DNA from 2 places in the Allobosea sp. RIT-PG3_2 genome. Region 2 is predicted to be linked to the other one. Evidence: riboswitches for the same ligand, from Rfam matches in the RefSeq annotation. Region 2 holds a riboswitch; the other holds the start of a gene.
The links. Region 2 has a riboswitch for cobalamin ahead of AC2FAN_RS07300 (ABC transporter substrate-binding protein). Riboswitches for the same ligand answer to the same signal wherever they lie in the genome.

Region 1 (7,127 bases), on a different contig from region 2:
ATTAAGGGCCTCTAACTCCGGCGGCCTGACGGCAAAAGCATCTGACGACGCTGCCGTTTACGTCTCTTTTACGCCGACGCGTTGAGCTTCGCGCCATAAGCATAAGATCGAATCGGGAGCAACCATGTCCGTCCCCGCCGCCGCGAGCGAGCAGGCCCGCCTGGACGAGCTGGCGCAGTACGACATCCTCGATACGCCGGGCGAGGAATCCTTCGACCGGATCACGCGCCTCGTTCGCCGCACATTGAAGGTGCCGATGGCGACCGTGACTTTCCTCGATGGCCACCGGCAGTGGTTCAAGTCGCGCGAGGGCTTGTCCGACTGCGAAGGAGATCGGCGTAGCGCGCTCTGCGACGTCACGATCCGCCGCGGCGAGCCGTTGATCGTGCCCGATACCCGTGCGGATCCGCGTTTCACCGACAATCCACTCGTCACCGGCGCGCCGCATCTGCGCTTCTATGCCGGCATACCGCTGCGAGGCGAGGGCGGTCACAATATCGGCACGCTCTGCGCCATGGACACCGCGCCCCGCGCCTTCGATGGAGAGGACGTTGCGATCCTCGCCGATCTCGCCGCGATCGTGATGGACGAGCTCAGGTTGCGTCTGCTCGTGTCCACCGATGTCCTGACCGGGGCACTCTCGCGCCGCGCCTTCCGCAATGAAGCCGGCAAGGCGATCGCACTCGCGTTGCGCCATCGCCATGAGACGAGCTGTATCGCCTTCGACCTCGACCACTTCAAGACCGTCAACGACACGCAGGGCCATGCCGGCGGGGACACCGTGCTGACCGGCACCGTGGCCGCCTGCCGCGACCTGCTGCGCCAGAGCGACCTGATCGGGCGCCTCGGGGGCGAGGAATTCGCGATTCTGCTGCCGCATACGGGGCTGCAGGCCGCTCTCAGCGTCGCGCAGAAGCTGCGGGAAAGCATCGCCGCCCAGCGTTTCGAAGGCGTCGGCGGACCGTTCACCGTGACCGCGAGCTTCGGCATCGCGGCGCTTTCAACTGCCGCATCGGACCTCGAAGCCGTGCTTCAGCAGGCTGACGAGGCGCTCTATGCCGCCAAGACCGCGGGTCGCAATCGCTGCATTGCGGCCCATGCAGGCGCTGCGAGCAGCTCGCCCTTCGGTCGGCGCGTGCTCAAGGCCGGCAGCATCGTGTTCAACGGTGGCCGCTCGGTGATAGACTGTACCGTCAAACGCCTTTCCGACGAGGGCGCCAGCCTTGCCGTGATCGATTCGGCCGGGGTGCCCAGCCGTTTCAAGCTCGCCATCGAAGCCGATAACTTCTCGCGTTTCGCGCATGTGGTCCGCAAGGCTGGCCCTGAGATCGACGTTCAGTTCGCCTGAGGTGGTTCAGATGGAGCGCCGGTGGCGTTGCGTGTGCGTGCGCGGCACTTCAGGGGTTCGACGGCAGCTGCTGAGCCATTCATCCCCGCTTTCCACAACGGCTTGTATCCAGCGCATACGAGCAATTGACGGATGAATGGAAATGACCGCTAAATGTAGTGGTCACGGTCTCTCGAATCGCAAGATCGAGAGCTAAGAGGGAAGCCGGTGCGAAGCCGGCGCTGCCCCCGCAACTGTCAGCGGTGAGTTCTCGTCCAGCGTTAAGTCACTGAGGTCGCAAGGCCTTGGGAAGACGGACGAGAACGACGACCCGCGAGCCAGGAGACCTGCCGCGACCCTAGTTAACGTCCGCGGGCGGGGTGTCCCGGTGGTGCGCTGGCAGGTCGCGGCCTCTCTTTGTCGCGCGCCCTTTCCACGCGTCCGCCTTGGCCTTTGCCCCCAACATCTTGATCTTGGGGTTTGAAGCCGATGTCTCTTTCCGTTGAAGCCGAACGGCCTGCGCCGGCGCCGTACAGTGCCGAAACCGTATCGCAGCCGCGCGCCGTCGCGAGCGAGCCGGGCTTCCAGGTGATCCGCCGCAACGGCGCGGTCACGCCCTTCGATGCCTCCAAGATCGCAGTGGCCCTGACCAAGGCGTTCCTGGCTGTCGAGGGCTCGAGCGCCGCCGCCTCGCGCCGCATCCACGACATCGTCGCCGACCTCACCACGCAGATCGTCGCCGGCCTGACGCGCCGCGCCGATGCCGGCCGCACCTTCCATATCGAGGACGTGCAGGACCAGGTCGAACTCGCGCTGATGCGCTCCGAGCATCACAAGGTCGCCCGCGCCTATGTGCTTTATCGCGACGAGCGGACGCGGGAGCGGGCGAGGGCGCTGGCCGAGGCGAAGCCCGCCGCAGCCGCAGCCCCGTCGCTGCGGATGAAGCTCGCCGACGGCGTGCTGGTGCCGCTCGATGCCGGGCGATTGGCCAAGGTGGTGCGCGAAGCTTGCGCCGGGCTCGATGGCGTTTTGGCGGAACCGGTCCTCGCCGAGGCGCAGCGCAATCTCTACGACGGCATCTCGCTCGACGAGCTGGCGCTCGCCCCGATCCTGGCCGCGCGCACCCTGATCGAGTCCGAGCCGAACTATGCCAAGGTCTCGGCGCGGCTCCTGCTCGACAAGCTGCGGCGCGAGGCGCTGAGCTTCGTCCATGGCCATGCCGAACAGGCGACGCAGGCCGAAATGTCAGGGCGTTATGCCGACTACTTCCATGCCTATGTGAAGACCGGCATCGAGAACGAGCTGATCGATCCCGAACTCGGCCGTTTCGATCTCGCCCGCATCGCTACCGCTCTCAAGCCCGAGCGCGACCTGCATTTCGACTATCTCGGCTTCCAGACGCTTTACGACCGCTACTTCCTGCATGTCCGCGGGAACCGCTTCGAGCTGCCACAGGCCTTTTTCATGCGCGTCGCGATGGGCCTCGCCATCCGCGAGATCGATCGCGAGGCGCGGGCGATCGAGTTCTACGATCTGCTGTCGTCCTTCGATTTCATGGCCTCGACGCCGACGCTGTTCAATTCGGGCACGCTCCGCCCGCAGCTGTCCTCCTGCTTCCTGACCACCGTTGCCGACGATCTCGACGGCATCTTCAAGGCGGTGAAGGACAATGCGCTTCTGGCCAAGTATTCCGGCGGTCTCGGCAACGACTGGACGCCGGTGCGCGGATTGGGCGCCCATATCAAGGGCACCAATGGCGAGAGCCAGGGCATCGTGCCGTTCCTGAAGGTCGCCAACGACACGGCGATCGCGGTCAACCAGGGCGGCAAGCGAAAGGGCGCGGTCTGCGCCTATCTCGAGACCTGGCATGTCGACATCGAGGAGTTCCTCGATCTCCGCAAGAACACCGGCGATGACCGCCGCCGCACCCATGACATGAACACGGCGAACTGGATTCCCGACCTGTTCATGCAGCGCGTCGCGGCCGGCGGCCAGTGGACGCTGTTCTCGCCCGACGAGACGCCGGACCTGCACGACCTCTACGGCAAGCCGTTCAAGGCGGCCTATGAAGCCTATGAGGCCAAGGCCGACCGCGGCGAGCTCAAGGTGTTCAAGCGCGTGGCCGCGCTCGATCTCTGGCGCAAGATGCTGACCATGCTATTCGAGACCGGGCATCCCTGGATCACCTTCAAGGATGCCTGCAATCTGCGCTCGCCTCAGCAGCATGCCGGCGTCGTGCATTCGTCCAATCTCTGCACCGAGATCACGCTCAACACCTCGGCCGATGAGGTCGCGGTCTGCAATCTCGGCTCGGTCAACCTCTTTGCCCATGTGACGGCGGAGGGGCTCGACCAGGCCCGGTTGGCGAAGACGGTGAAGACCGCCATGCGGATGCTCGACAATGTCGTCGACATCAATTTCTACACGATCCCGGAGGCGCGCCGTTCCAACCTGCGCCATCGCCCGGTGGGCCTCGGCATCATGGGCTTCCAGGACTCGCTGCAGACCCTGCGCCTGCCGGCGGCTTCGGAAGGCGCGGTCGCCTTCGCCGACAGCTCCATGGAGGCTATCAGCTTCCATGCGATCTCGGCCTCGGTCGATCTCGCCGCCGAGCGCGGCCGCTATCCGAGCTTCGAGGGCTCGCTCTGGTCGAAGGGCATCCTGCCGATCGACTCGCTCGACATCCTCTCGGAAGCCCGCGACGGCGATGTCGAGCTCGACCGCTCGGCGACGCTGGACTGGGAGCCGCTGCGCGAGCGGGTGAAGACCATCGGCATGCGCAATTCGAACACGATGGCGATCGCGCCGACCGCGACGATCTCCAACATCGTCGGCGTCTCGCAGTCGATCGAGCCGTCCTACAGCCAGCTCTACGTCAAGGCCAACATGTCCGGCGACTTCACCGTGGTGAATGCCGGGCTCGTGCGCGACCTGAAGGCGAGGGGGCTTTGGGACGAGGTGATGGTCTCTGACCTGAAATACTATGACGGCAAGGTCAGCGGGATCGACCGCGTTCCGGACGACCTCAAGGCGCTCTACGCGACCTCCTTCGAGATCGAGACGAGCTGGCTCATCCGCGCCGCGGCGCGCCGGCAGAAATGGATCGACCAGGGCCAGTCGCTCAACCTCTACATGGCGCAGCCCTCGGGCCGGAAGCTCGACGAGGCTTATCGCTTGGCTTGGCGGCTCGGCCTGAAGACGACCTATTACCTGCGCGCGCTTTCGGCGACCCATGTCGAGAAGTCGACGCTGAAGGGGACGGACGGCAAGCTCAACGCGGTCTCGTCTGGCGTGCCGGTCGCAGCAAAGGCGCCTGTCGTGGCCGCGCCGATCCTGGTCGATATCCCGCTGGAGAACGGCATGGCCGTGCCCAACGCCTGCTCGATCGACGACCCGACCTGCGAAGCCTGCCAGTAACAACCGCCGTCATTCTCGGGCGAAGCGAAGCGCAGACCCGAGAATCTCGACCGGAGGAGGGCGCTGGACCCCTCCTTTGGCCGGAGATGCTCGGTCAGGCCCGAGCATGACGCCCTTCATTTCACGAACGGAATTTTCCCATGCTCGACTGGTCCGACACCAAGCCCGCGACCCCGGCCAACCCCGCCATCCTGACCAACCCGACACCCGCGGCCGACGCCACCGGGCTGGGCGCCATCGACCGCACCGGCGGGCGCGTCAGCGTCGACGAGAAGCGGATGATCAACTGCCGCGCCGACGTGAATCAACTCCTGCCGCTAAAGTACAAATGGGCTTGGGAGAAGTATCTCGCCGGCTGCAACAACCACTGGATGCCGACCGAGGTCTCGATGCAGGCCGATATCGCGCTGTGGAAGTCGAAGGACGGGCTGACCGAGGACGAGCGGCGCATGCTCAAGCGCAATCTCGGCTTCTTCGCGGCGTCCGAGAGCCTCGTCGCCAATAACATTGTGCTCGCGATCTATCGCCACCTGACCAACCCGGAATGCCGGCAATATCTGCTGCGCCAGGCCTTCGAGGAAGCGATCCACACGCACACCTTCCAGTACATCGTCGAGAGTCTCGGCCTCGACGAGGGCGAGCTGTTCAACATGTATCGCGAGGTGCCTTCGATCACCGACAAGGCGGCGTGGGCGCTGAAGCATACGCAGAGCATCGAGGACCCCGATTTCAGCACGGGGACACCCGAGAACGACCAGGCGCTGCTGCGCGACCTGATCACCTTCTACGCGATCTTCGAGGGCATGTGGTTCTACACCGGCTTCGCGCAGATCCTCTCGCTCGGCCGGCGCAACAAGATGGTCGGCATCGCCGAGCAGTATCAGTACATCCTGCGCGACGAGTCGATCCATCTGAACTTCGGCATCGACGTGATCAACCAGATCAAGATCGAGAACCCGCATCTCTGGACCAGGGCCTTCCAGGACGAGGTGCGCGGCATGATCCGCGATGCGGCCGAGCTGGAAGCCTCCTATGGCCGGGACACGATGCCGCGCGGCTTCCTCGGGCTGAATGCGGCGCTCTGCGAGCAGTACATGCACTTCATCGCCAACCGCCGTTGCGCCCAGCTCGGCCTCGCGCCCGTCTTCGGGGAGACCGAGAACCCGTTTCCGTGGATGTCCGAGGCGATGGATCTCAAGAAGGAGAAGAACTTCTTCGAGACCCGCGTCATCGAATATCAGAACGGCGGCGCGCTCAGCTGGGAGTGAGGGCAGGAGCTGGAGTTCTCCAGCTTGAAGACAATCTCCGTCAGCGGCCCGAAAGGCGGCTGACGGGGCTTGCCGGTAGTTATGACCCGGTACCGGACTGGTCAGCGCAGGGGGTAGCCTGGATTCGCATAAGACATATTATGGAACTATCCTGTTGCCCGGAGAGGCGGCTGGTTCCCTTGGCCTATGCCGCGGCCGTCACCGTCATTCCATCAAACGCCATATCGATATTGTCCGCCAAGCGACTGGACAGGCTCGCATAATCCAGATCGATGTGGAGGTTGGTCAGGATCGCGCGTCGCGGTTTCAGTGTTGCGATCGCCTCGAGTGACTGCTCCAGGTGGAAATGACTCGGATGCGGCGTCTCGCGCAGGCAGTCGAGAATGAGGACGTTGAGGCCAGCCATGGCTCCCATCGCGGCCGGCGGGATCAGGCTGACATCCGGCAGATAAGCCAGGTCGCCGAAGCGGAAGCCGAGCGCCTCGTAATTGGGCCCGTGCTCGACCCGGAACGGCAATGCCGTGATCGGGCCGCCGGCACCTTCGATGGTCTGGCTTCGTCCGGCCGTGATCTGGTCGAGATCGAGGATCGGCGGATAATAGCTGCCGGCCGGCGTCTCGAAGAGATAGCCGAAGCGCGAACGCAGCGAGGCTTCCGTCGTCGTGTCCGCGTAGATCCGGATGCGCTGACGCGTATGCAGGACAAGGCCGCGCAGGTCGTCGATGCCGTGGGTGTGGTCGGCATGGTCATGCGTCATCAGCACGCCGTCGAGCGCCGGGACATCGGCCGAGAGAAGCTGCTCGCGCAGATCCGGCGATGTGTCGACGAGGACCCGCGTCGTGCCGTCCGGTCCTGAGCGCGTGACCAGGATCGAACAGCGGCGCCGGCGGTTCTTCGGATCGGCCGGGTCGCAGGCGCCCCAGCCGGAACCCGGCCGCGGCACGCCACCCGAAGAACCGCAACCGAGGATCGTCACCGTCAGCGTCATGGCGTGCGATCAGGCGACCTGCGCGACGGGCGCGGCATGATCCATCTTCCAGTAGCAGCGGCGGGCATTTTCGCTTGTGATCCGGGCGATCTCGTCGAAGGAAACCCCGATGGTTTCCGCGAGAACC
Region 2 (7,127 bases):
GCATCAATCGCCCGCTTTGCGAGCCAAACCCTCAGGGGTGCTCAACCGATCATCACCGCCAAGGCGCGCCGGCCTCGTTCAGTCCGAACGCCTCTGTCGGCACGGCGCTTCCCGGTCTATGCCCGTAGCGGACGAGGCGATTCCCAACCGATCGCGTATCGTCGCAATATCCCGAGCGCCTTCCGCAGCGCCGGAGACGAGGAGATCACCATGGAGATCATGCGCGCCGGCTCCCGGCCGTCCGGGAAGGGACCGGCCGACTGGTTCACCGGATCGGTCCGGATCGACCCCCTCTTCAATCCGCATGCGCCGGAGCGCGTGCAGGGCGCCAGCGTCACCTTCGAGCCGGGCGCGCGGACGGCCTGGCACACCCACCCGCTCGGCCAGACGCTGGTCGTCGTCAGCGGTGCCGGCCGGGTGCAGCGCTGGGGTGGGCCGATCGAGGAGATTCGACCGGGCGACGTGGTCTGGTTCCCGCCCGGCGAAAAGCACTGGCATGGCGCGGCGCCGGCAACGGGCATGACCCATATCGCCATTCAGGAAGCCGAGAACGGCAAGGTCGTGGAATGGTTGGAGCAGGTCTCGGACGCCCAGTACGGCGGCTGATCGCCGCTCATTCGACCCAGCCTGACCACGCCCTACCGCGAACGGGACGATGACGCCTCAGCCTTCCACCCTTTTGCGCGAGCCGCGCCATGCCCTCGTCCAGGCTCCGACGCCGCTCCAGAGGCTGCGCCGTTTCGAGGAGAAGCTCGGCCGGCCCGGCGTCTACATCAAGCGCGACGACCTGATGGAGATCGCGCTCGGCGGCAACAAGCTGCGGAGCCTCGAATACTGGCTGGGCGCTGCGCTGCGCGAGAAGGCCGATATCCTTCTGGTCGGAGGCGGCGCGACCTCCAATCTCTGCCGCCTCACGGCCGCGGCTGCCTCGCTCGTCGGTCTCGACTGCATCGTCCTGCACAATGCGCCGGATACGCCGGAGAATCGCGAGCGCTCCTTCCTGAACCGACTGTTCGGCGCCGAGCTGCGCTTTATCGGGGCCGTCGATGAAGGCGAGCGCAACGCCGCGCTCGCCGAAGCGGCGGCGGAACTCGCGCGTCAGGGGCGGAAGCCCTACATCGTCGGCGACCCCGTGCTCGGCGCGATGGGTTATGTCCGGGCCGCCTTCGAGCTGCACGAACAGTCGCAGCGGGAAGAGGCGCCGATCAGGCACGTCTTTCTCGCCGGCTCGATGGGGCCGACAGAGGCCGGCTTCATCTTCGGCAATGCCCTGCTCGGGCATCCCTTCCAGCTCCATCTCGTCAGCGTCGAATACGAGCGAGCGGAGCTGGAGGAGCATGTCCGGCGCATCTATGAGGGCCTGCGCGACCGGACCGGGCTCGATGTCGCGCCGCTCGATGCGGCGCTGCCGCAATATCACATGGAGCAGCTCGGCGGCGGCTGGGGCGTGCCGACCCCGGCCTCGGAGGCCGCCATCCTGGCCTTCGCCCGCACCGAGGGCATCCTCATCGAGCATGTCTATACGGCGAAGACCTGTGCCGGCTTCCTCGACGCGCTCACCGAGGGCCGGATCGCTGGCGGCGAGCCGGCCTGCGTGATCCATACCGGCGGCACTGCCGCATTGTTCTCACAGTTCGGATTGTTCAGGACGGTGACGTAGCGTCTGCCCGCTTGACGCGCCTCGGCGCCGCCCTATGGTGCCGGTCGATCGAGGTTCTCCGGGTTGCACCCCGGAGCTAAGAGGGAATTCGGTGAGGCGCCTTTCGCCGAAGCCGAGGCTGCCCCCGCAACTGTAAGCGGTGAGCCTTCCGTCCATCGTCCACTGGTGCCCCGCGCACTGGGAAGGCCGGGCGGATCAGGCGTCGACCCGCGAGCCAGGAGACCTGCCGCGATCGCGAGACGTCTTTCGGGCGGGGTGTTCCGGAGGGATGCGCGTCGGCGGCGTCCCCAGACCCGCATCCGGCCGTATCCGCCCAGACTCCCCGCGCTCATTTCGGGGAGCGATGAAATCCATGTCCACGATATCCGCTGATGCCGCCGCGCAGGCCGCACGTCACTTGACGCGCCCGCGTCGCGCGACCTATGAGAAATGCAACATTGTTACACTTGATGTCCGTTGCGCCGGGGCCTCGCTGCTCCGCTGCCGTGACGCCCTCTCCAAGCCGGTCCCGTTCATGCGTCGTGCCTTCCAGTTCGTTCCCGCCTTGCTCGCCGCGGCCGCCGGCAGCGTCCTCTTCGCCGCCGCCGCCTCGGCAGCTCCGACGCAGTATCCACTGACGCTGGAGAACTGCCGGGAGACGATCACCTTCGCCGCCCCGCCCAAGCGCGTCGTCGCGCTCGGACAGACCCAGACGGAAATCCTTTATGCGCTCGGCCTCGGCGACCGTGTCGTCGGCACCGCCGTCTGGTTCTCGCCGGTCGCCAAGTCCTATGAGGCCGTCAACGCCAAGGTGAAGCGCCTCGCCGACAACGACCCGAGCTTCGAGGCCGTCGTCGGCCAGGAGCCAGACCTCGTCACCGCGATGTTCGAATGGCATCTCGGGCCGAACGGCATCGTCGGCAAGCGCGACCAGTTCCACAAGGTCAAGGTGCCGACCTATGTCTCGCCGACCGATTGCGTCGGCAAGGACAATTCCGGCCCCGGCGACGGCGTGCGCACGCAGATGTTCTCGATGGAGCTGGTCTATCGCAACATCCGCGAGTTCGGGCAGATCTTCGACGTTTCCGACCGCGCCGAGAAGCTCGTCGCCGAGCTCAAGGCGCGCGAGGACAAGGCCGTCGAGCAGGTCGCAAAGCTGAAGGCGCAGGACGTGCCCGTGGTCGTCTGGTTCTCCAGCAAGGACATCAAGGGCGACGGCTTCATGGCCGGCAAGAACGGCGTGCCGGCCTATATCCTGTCGCAGCTCGGGGCGCGCAACATCATCACCACCAACGAGGAATGGCCGCTGGTGGGCTGGGAGAGCATCGCCGCCGCCAACCCGGCCGTGATCGTCACGGTCAGGATGGACCGCCGCCGCTTCCCGGCCGACGATATCGAGAAGAAGCTCGAATTCCTGAAGACGGATGCCGTCGCCAGCAAGCTCGACGCGGTGAAGAACAACCGCGTCGTCATCATCGACGTCGGGGCCACTCGCGCCGGGCTCGATACGGTCGATGGCATCGAGACGCTCGCCAAGGCGATCGCGAGCTTCGGCATCGCCCCTTGAGCCACGCCGCCCACGGTCCGAACTGGCCGGCGCGGATCGGTCTCGCGCTGCTGTCGCTGCTGGCACTCACCTTGTCGGTGGCGCTGGCGGTGACGATCGGCGAGATGGCGATCCCGTTTCAGGTCGCCGTCAAGGCGCTCGGCAACGGGCTGTTCGACCTCGACCTGCCGGTCAGCGCGATCCAGCAGGGCGTGATCTTCGACTATCGCCTGAGCCGGGCATTGATGGCCGGATTGTGCGGCGGGGCGCTCGCGCTTTCCGGCGCGATCCTGCAGGCGCTGCTGCGCAATCCGCTGGCCGAGCCCTATATCCTCGGCATCTCCGCCGGCGCCTCGACCGGTGCCGTCGCGGTGCTGATCCTCGGCATCGGCATCGGCGGCGTGGCGATCAGCCTGTCGACAGGCGCCTTCATCGGCGCCTGCGCGGCGCTGGCAGCCGTCGCTTTGCTCGCGACGGGGGCGGGCGGCGCCAGCGACCGCGTCATCCTGGCCGGCGTCGCGACCTCGCAGCTCTTCAACGCCGCGACGGCAACCATCGTCACGACACTCGCCAGCGCCGAGCAGGCGCGTGGCGTCATGTTCTGGCTGCTCGGCAATTTCGGCGGCGTGCGCTGGCCGGATCTATGGATCGCGACGCCGGTCGCCCTGCTCGGCTTCGGCGTCTGCATGCTGCACGCCAAGGCGCTCGACGCCTTCGCCTTCGGCGTCGACGCCGCCGCCTCGCTCGGCATCGCGGTTCTGCGCGTGCGGATCGTGCTGTTCGCGACGACGGCGGTGATGACCGCCGCCATGGTCAGCATCGTCGGCACGGTCGGTTTCGTCGGCCTCGTCATCCCGCACGCCGCGCGTTTCCTCGTCGGCTCTGGCCATGCCCGCCTGCTGCCGGCCTGCCTCGTGATCGGCGCGGTCTTCATGATCCTCGCCGACATCCTCTCGCGCGTGTTGGTACCGCAGCAGATCCTGCCGATCGGCGTCGTCACCGCCCTGTTCGGGGCGCCGGCCTTCGCGCTGATCCTCTATCGCGCCAGGAGACCTGCGTGAGGAAGCCGGCATGACGCTCGCGACGCAGGACGTGCGCTGGAGCGCGGCCGGAAGGATGATCGTCGACGGTGTGACGCTCGCGGCGGCGCCGGGGCGCATCCTCGGCCTGATCGGCCCCAACGGCTCCGGCAAGTCGAGCCTGCTCAGGCTGCTCTGCCGATTGCGCAAGGTGGCGAGCGGCGTGGTGACGCTCGACGAGCGCGACATCGCGAGGGTGCCGCGACGCGAACTGGCACAGCGGCTCGCCTTCGTCGAACAGCAGGCGACGACCGAGATCCAGCTCTCCGTCTGCGAGGTCGTCCGCCTTGGCCGCACGCCGCATCGCGCCGCGCTCGCCTCGTGGAGCGCAGCCGACGAGGCCGCCGTCAGCGAAGCGCTGGTGCGGGTGGGCCTCGAAGACCGGCATGACCAGCCCTGGCACACGCTCTCGGGCGGGGAGCGCCAGCGCGTCCATATCGCGCGGGCGCTGGCGCAGGAGCCGAGCGAGCTGATCCTCGACGAGCCGACCAACCATCTCGACATCCAGCATCAGCTCTCGATCCTGACGCTGATCCGGCGGCTCGGCATCACCTGCATCGTCGCGCTGCACGACCTCAACCTCGCCGCTCTGTTCTGCGACGAGATCGCGCTCTTGCATCATGGCCGGTTGCTGGCGGCGGGCACGCCAGAAGCCGTGCTGACGGAAGAGACCATCCGGACCGTGTTCGGCGTGGCCGTGGCGATCAAGCCCGGCCATGCCGGGCGCCGGCACATCGAATATCTGGTCGATCTCGATCGGGACGAGCCGGGAGCGTGACTGGGGGGTGCTGGAGCGTGCTGATCGAGCGCGGAGCCACGCCGTCATTCCCGGACGGAGCGAAGCACAGATCCGGGATGACATGTATTTCTAGCAATAAGCGCCAGGTTCAGCGGCCGGAATTCAGCGCCTCTTCGGCGTAGCGGGCGACCAGGCGCTTCTGGATATCCGTCTCGGGGCCCGAGCCGGCGGCAGTGATCGCGCTGATCGCCGCATCCCCGCTCAAGCCAAGCGCGACAAGGATGCAGGTCGCGACCATGCCCGTCCGCCCGATGCCGGCGGCGCAGTGGACGAACAGCGCCCTCCCCGCCTTCAGGTCGCGTGCAGACTCTTGCGCGAGGGTCTTCAAGCCGCCGCCATCATCGGGAACGCCGAAATCGCCGATCGGGAAGCTTGTGACGGGGATGCCGAGATCGCCCTGCCGTGCGGCATAGTCCGGCGACTTCAGCCGGATTTCGTCCGATGGCGTCAGGCAGATCACGCGGGCGATCCCTTGCCGGGTCAGATCGGCCAGATCGTCCGCCAGCGGCCGCAAACGGCCGGGCATCGGCCCAAGCCAAAGCTTGCCGGCGATTTCAGCGGGTAGATCGACGCGTCGCATGAAGCCCGTACCGGCACTGCTCATTCCGCTTCCTCCGATCGTCAGGCGATCAACCCCTTCGCCTGAACGGCCATGACACGCTCCTCATTGGCCGGAATGACGAGAACCTTGAAATTCCCGAGGAAAGCAAGGCGCTCGAGGATGGCGTCCCGGACCGGCGCGGCATGCTCGCCGATGCCGCCGGTGAAGACGAAGCCGTCGATGCCACCCATGGCAGCGGCCATCGCCGCGCCGAACTGCGCGACCTTCAGCGCGAAATAATCGAGGGCGAAGCGCGCGCGGGGATCGTCGCTCGCGAGCAGCGTCTCGACATCGTTGCTCAAGCCGGAGAGGCCGAGCAGACCGGAGCGTTCATAGAGCACGTTCGAGACCTCTTCCGCGCTCATGCCCAGGCTCTGGAACATGTAGAGCACGGCGCCGGCATCGAGCGCGCCACTTCGGGTGCCCATGGGCAAGCCGTCGAGCGCGGTCATGCCCATGGTCGTGTCGATGCTGCGGCCACCCCGGATGGCGCAGAGGCTCGCGCCATTGCCGAGATGAGCGGCGACGACGCGCCCGGCGTGGAGATCGGGATGCTGCTCGGCCAGCACCATCTCCAGCCATTGATAGGACAGGCCGTGGAAGCCGTAGCGGCGGATGCCCTTGTCGCGCAGCCCCTGTTCGAGCGCGAAGTTATGGGTGAGCGGATCGTGCCCGGCATGGAAGGCGGTGTCGAAACAGGCGATGTTGGGCACGCCGCCCATCAGGCGCTGCGCAGCGGCAACCGCAGCGAGATTATGCGACTGGTGCAGCGGCGCCAATGGCGAGAGCGCTTCCAGCGCAGCGAAGACGGCCGGCGTCACCACGACGGGATCGGCATAGTTCTCGCCCCCATGGACGATGCGATGGGCGACGGCCTGCATCCGCCAGCCATCGTCATGCCGGTCGACGAAAGCGAGGACAGCAGAGAGCGCCGTGTCGTGGTCGCAGGCCTGCGGCAACGCGATGCGCTCGCGCCTGCCGTCGGCAAGGCTCGCATCCATCGCGGGCTCGGCTTCGCCGAGGCGCACCGCCTTGCCGCGGGCGAGCACGCCGAGGTCGTCGCTGCGGAAGACCTGGAATTTGAGGCTGGAAGACCCGGCGTTGAGGACGAGGATCGTATCGATCACTTGATCCGCCCCGTGCGGCGCGCATCGGCCAGGAGCACGGCCAGAACGCAGGAGAGCAGCCGCGCACGCAGATTGTCGGCCCGGCTGGTCAGGATGATCGGCACGCGCGCGCCGAGCACGATCCCGGCGGCATCGGCGCCGCTCAGGAAGGTGAGCTGCTTGGCCAGCATGTTGCCGGCCTCTATCTCGGGCACGAGAAGGATGTCGGCATGGCCGGCAACGGCGGAGACGATGCCCTTTTCCTTCGCCGCCGCGGCGCTGATCGCATTGTCGAAAGCGAGCGGCCCGTCGACGATGGCATCGGTGATCTGGCCGCGCTCGGCCATCTTCGAGAGC

Region 1: it holds a riboswitch for cobalamin, as region 2 does, so the genes downstream of both, AC2FAN_RS17420 (ribonucleoside-diphosphate reductase subunit alpha) here and AC2FAN_RS07300 (ABC transporter substrate-binding protein) in region 2, are expected to answer to the same signal.

The regions. Positions count from the first base shown of each region.
Region 1 covers NZ_JBXWCA010000005.1:356,384-363,510, forward strand. Annotated here, with positions in the region: gene AC2FAN_RS17415 (sensor domain-containing diguanylate cyclase) at 125-1,348, shown strand; cobalamin riboswitch at 1,497-1,696, shown strand; gene AC2FAN_RS17420 (ribonucleoside-diphosphate reductase subunit alpha) at 1,817-4,744, shown strand; gene AC2FAN_RS17425 (ribonucleotide-diphosphate reductase subunit beta) at 4,885-6,012, shown strand; gene AC2FAN_RS17430 (MBL fold metallo-hydrolase) at 6,197-7,000, opposite strand; gene AC2FAN_RS17435 (TatD family hydrolase) at 7,010-7,127, opposite strand, start outside.
Region 2 covers NZ_JBXWCA010000002.1:324,134-331,260, forward strand. Annotated here, with positions in the region: gene AC2FAN_RS07290 ((R)-mandelonitrile lyase) at 211-606, shown strand; gene AC2FAN_RS07295 (1-aminocyclopropane-1-carboxylate deaminase/D-cysteine desulfhydrase) at 656-1,660, shown strand; cobalamin riboswitch at 1,695-1,905, shown strand; gene AC2FAN_RS07300 (ABC transporter substrate-binding protein) at 2,175-3,206, shown strand; gene AC2FAN_RS07305 (FecCD family ABC transporter permease) at 3,203-4,246, shown strand; gene AC2FAN_RS07310 (ABC transporter ATP-binding protein) at 4,257-5,042, shown strand; gene AC2FAN_RS07315 (protein-tyrosine phosphatase family protein) at 5,152-5,667, opposite strand; gene AC2FAN_RS07320 (acetate/propionate family kinase) at 5,685-6,791, opposite strand; gene AC2FAN_RS07325 (bifunctional enoyl-CoA hydratase/phosphate acetyltransferase) at 6,788-7,127, opposite strand, start outside.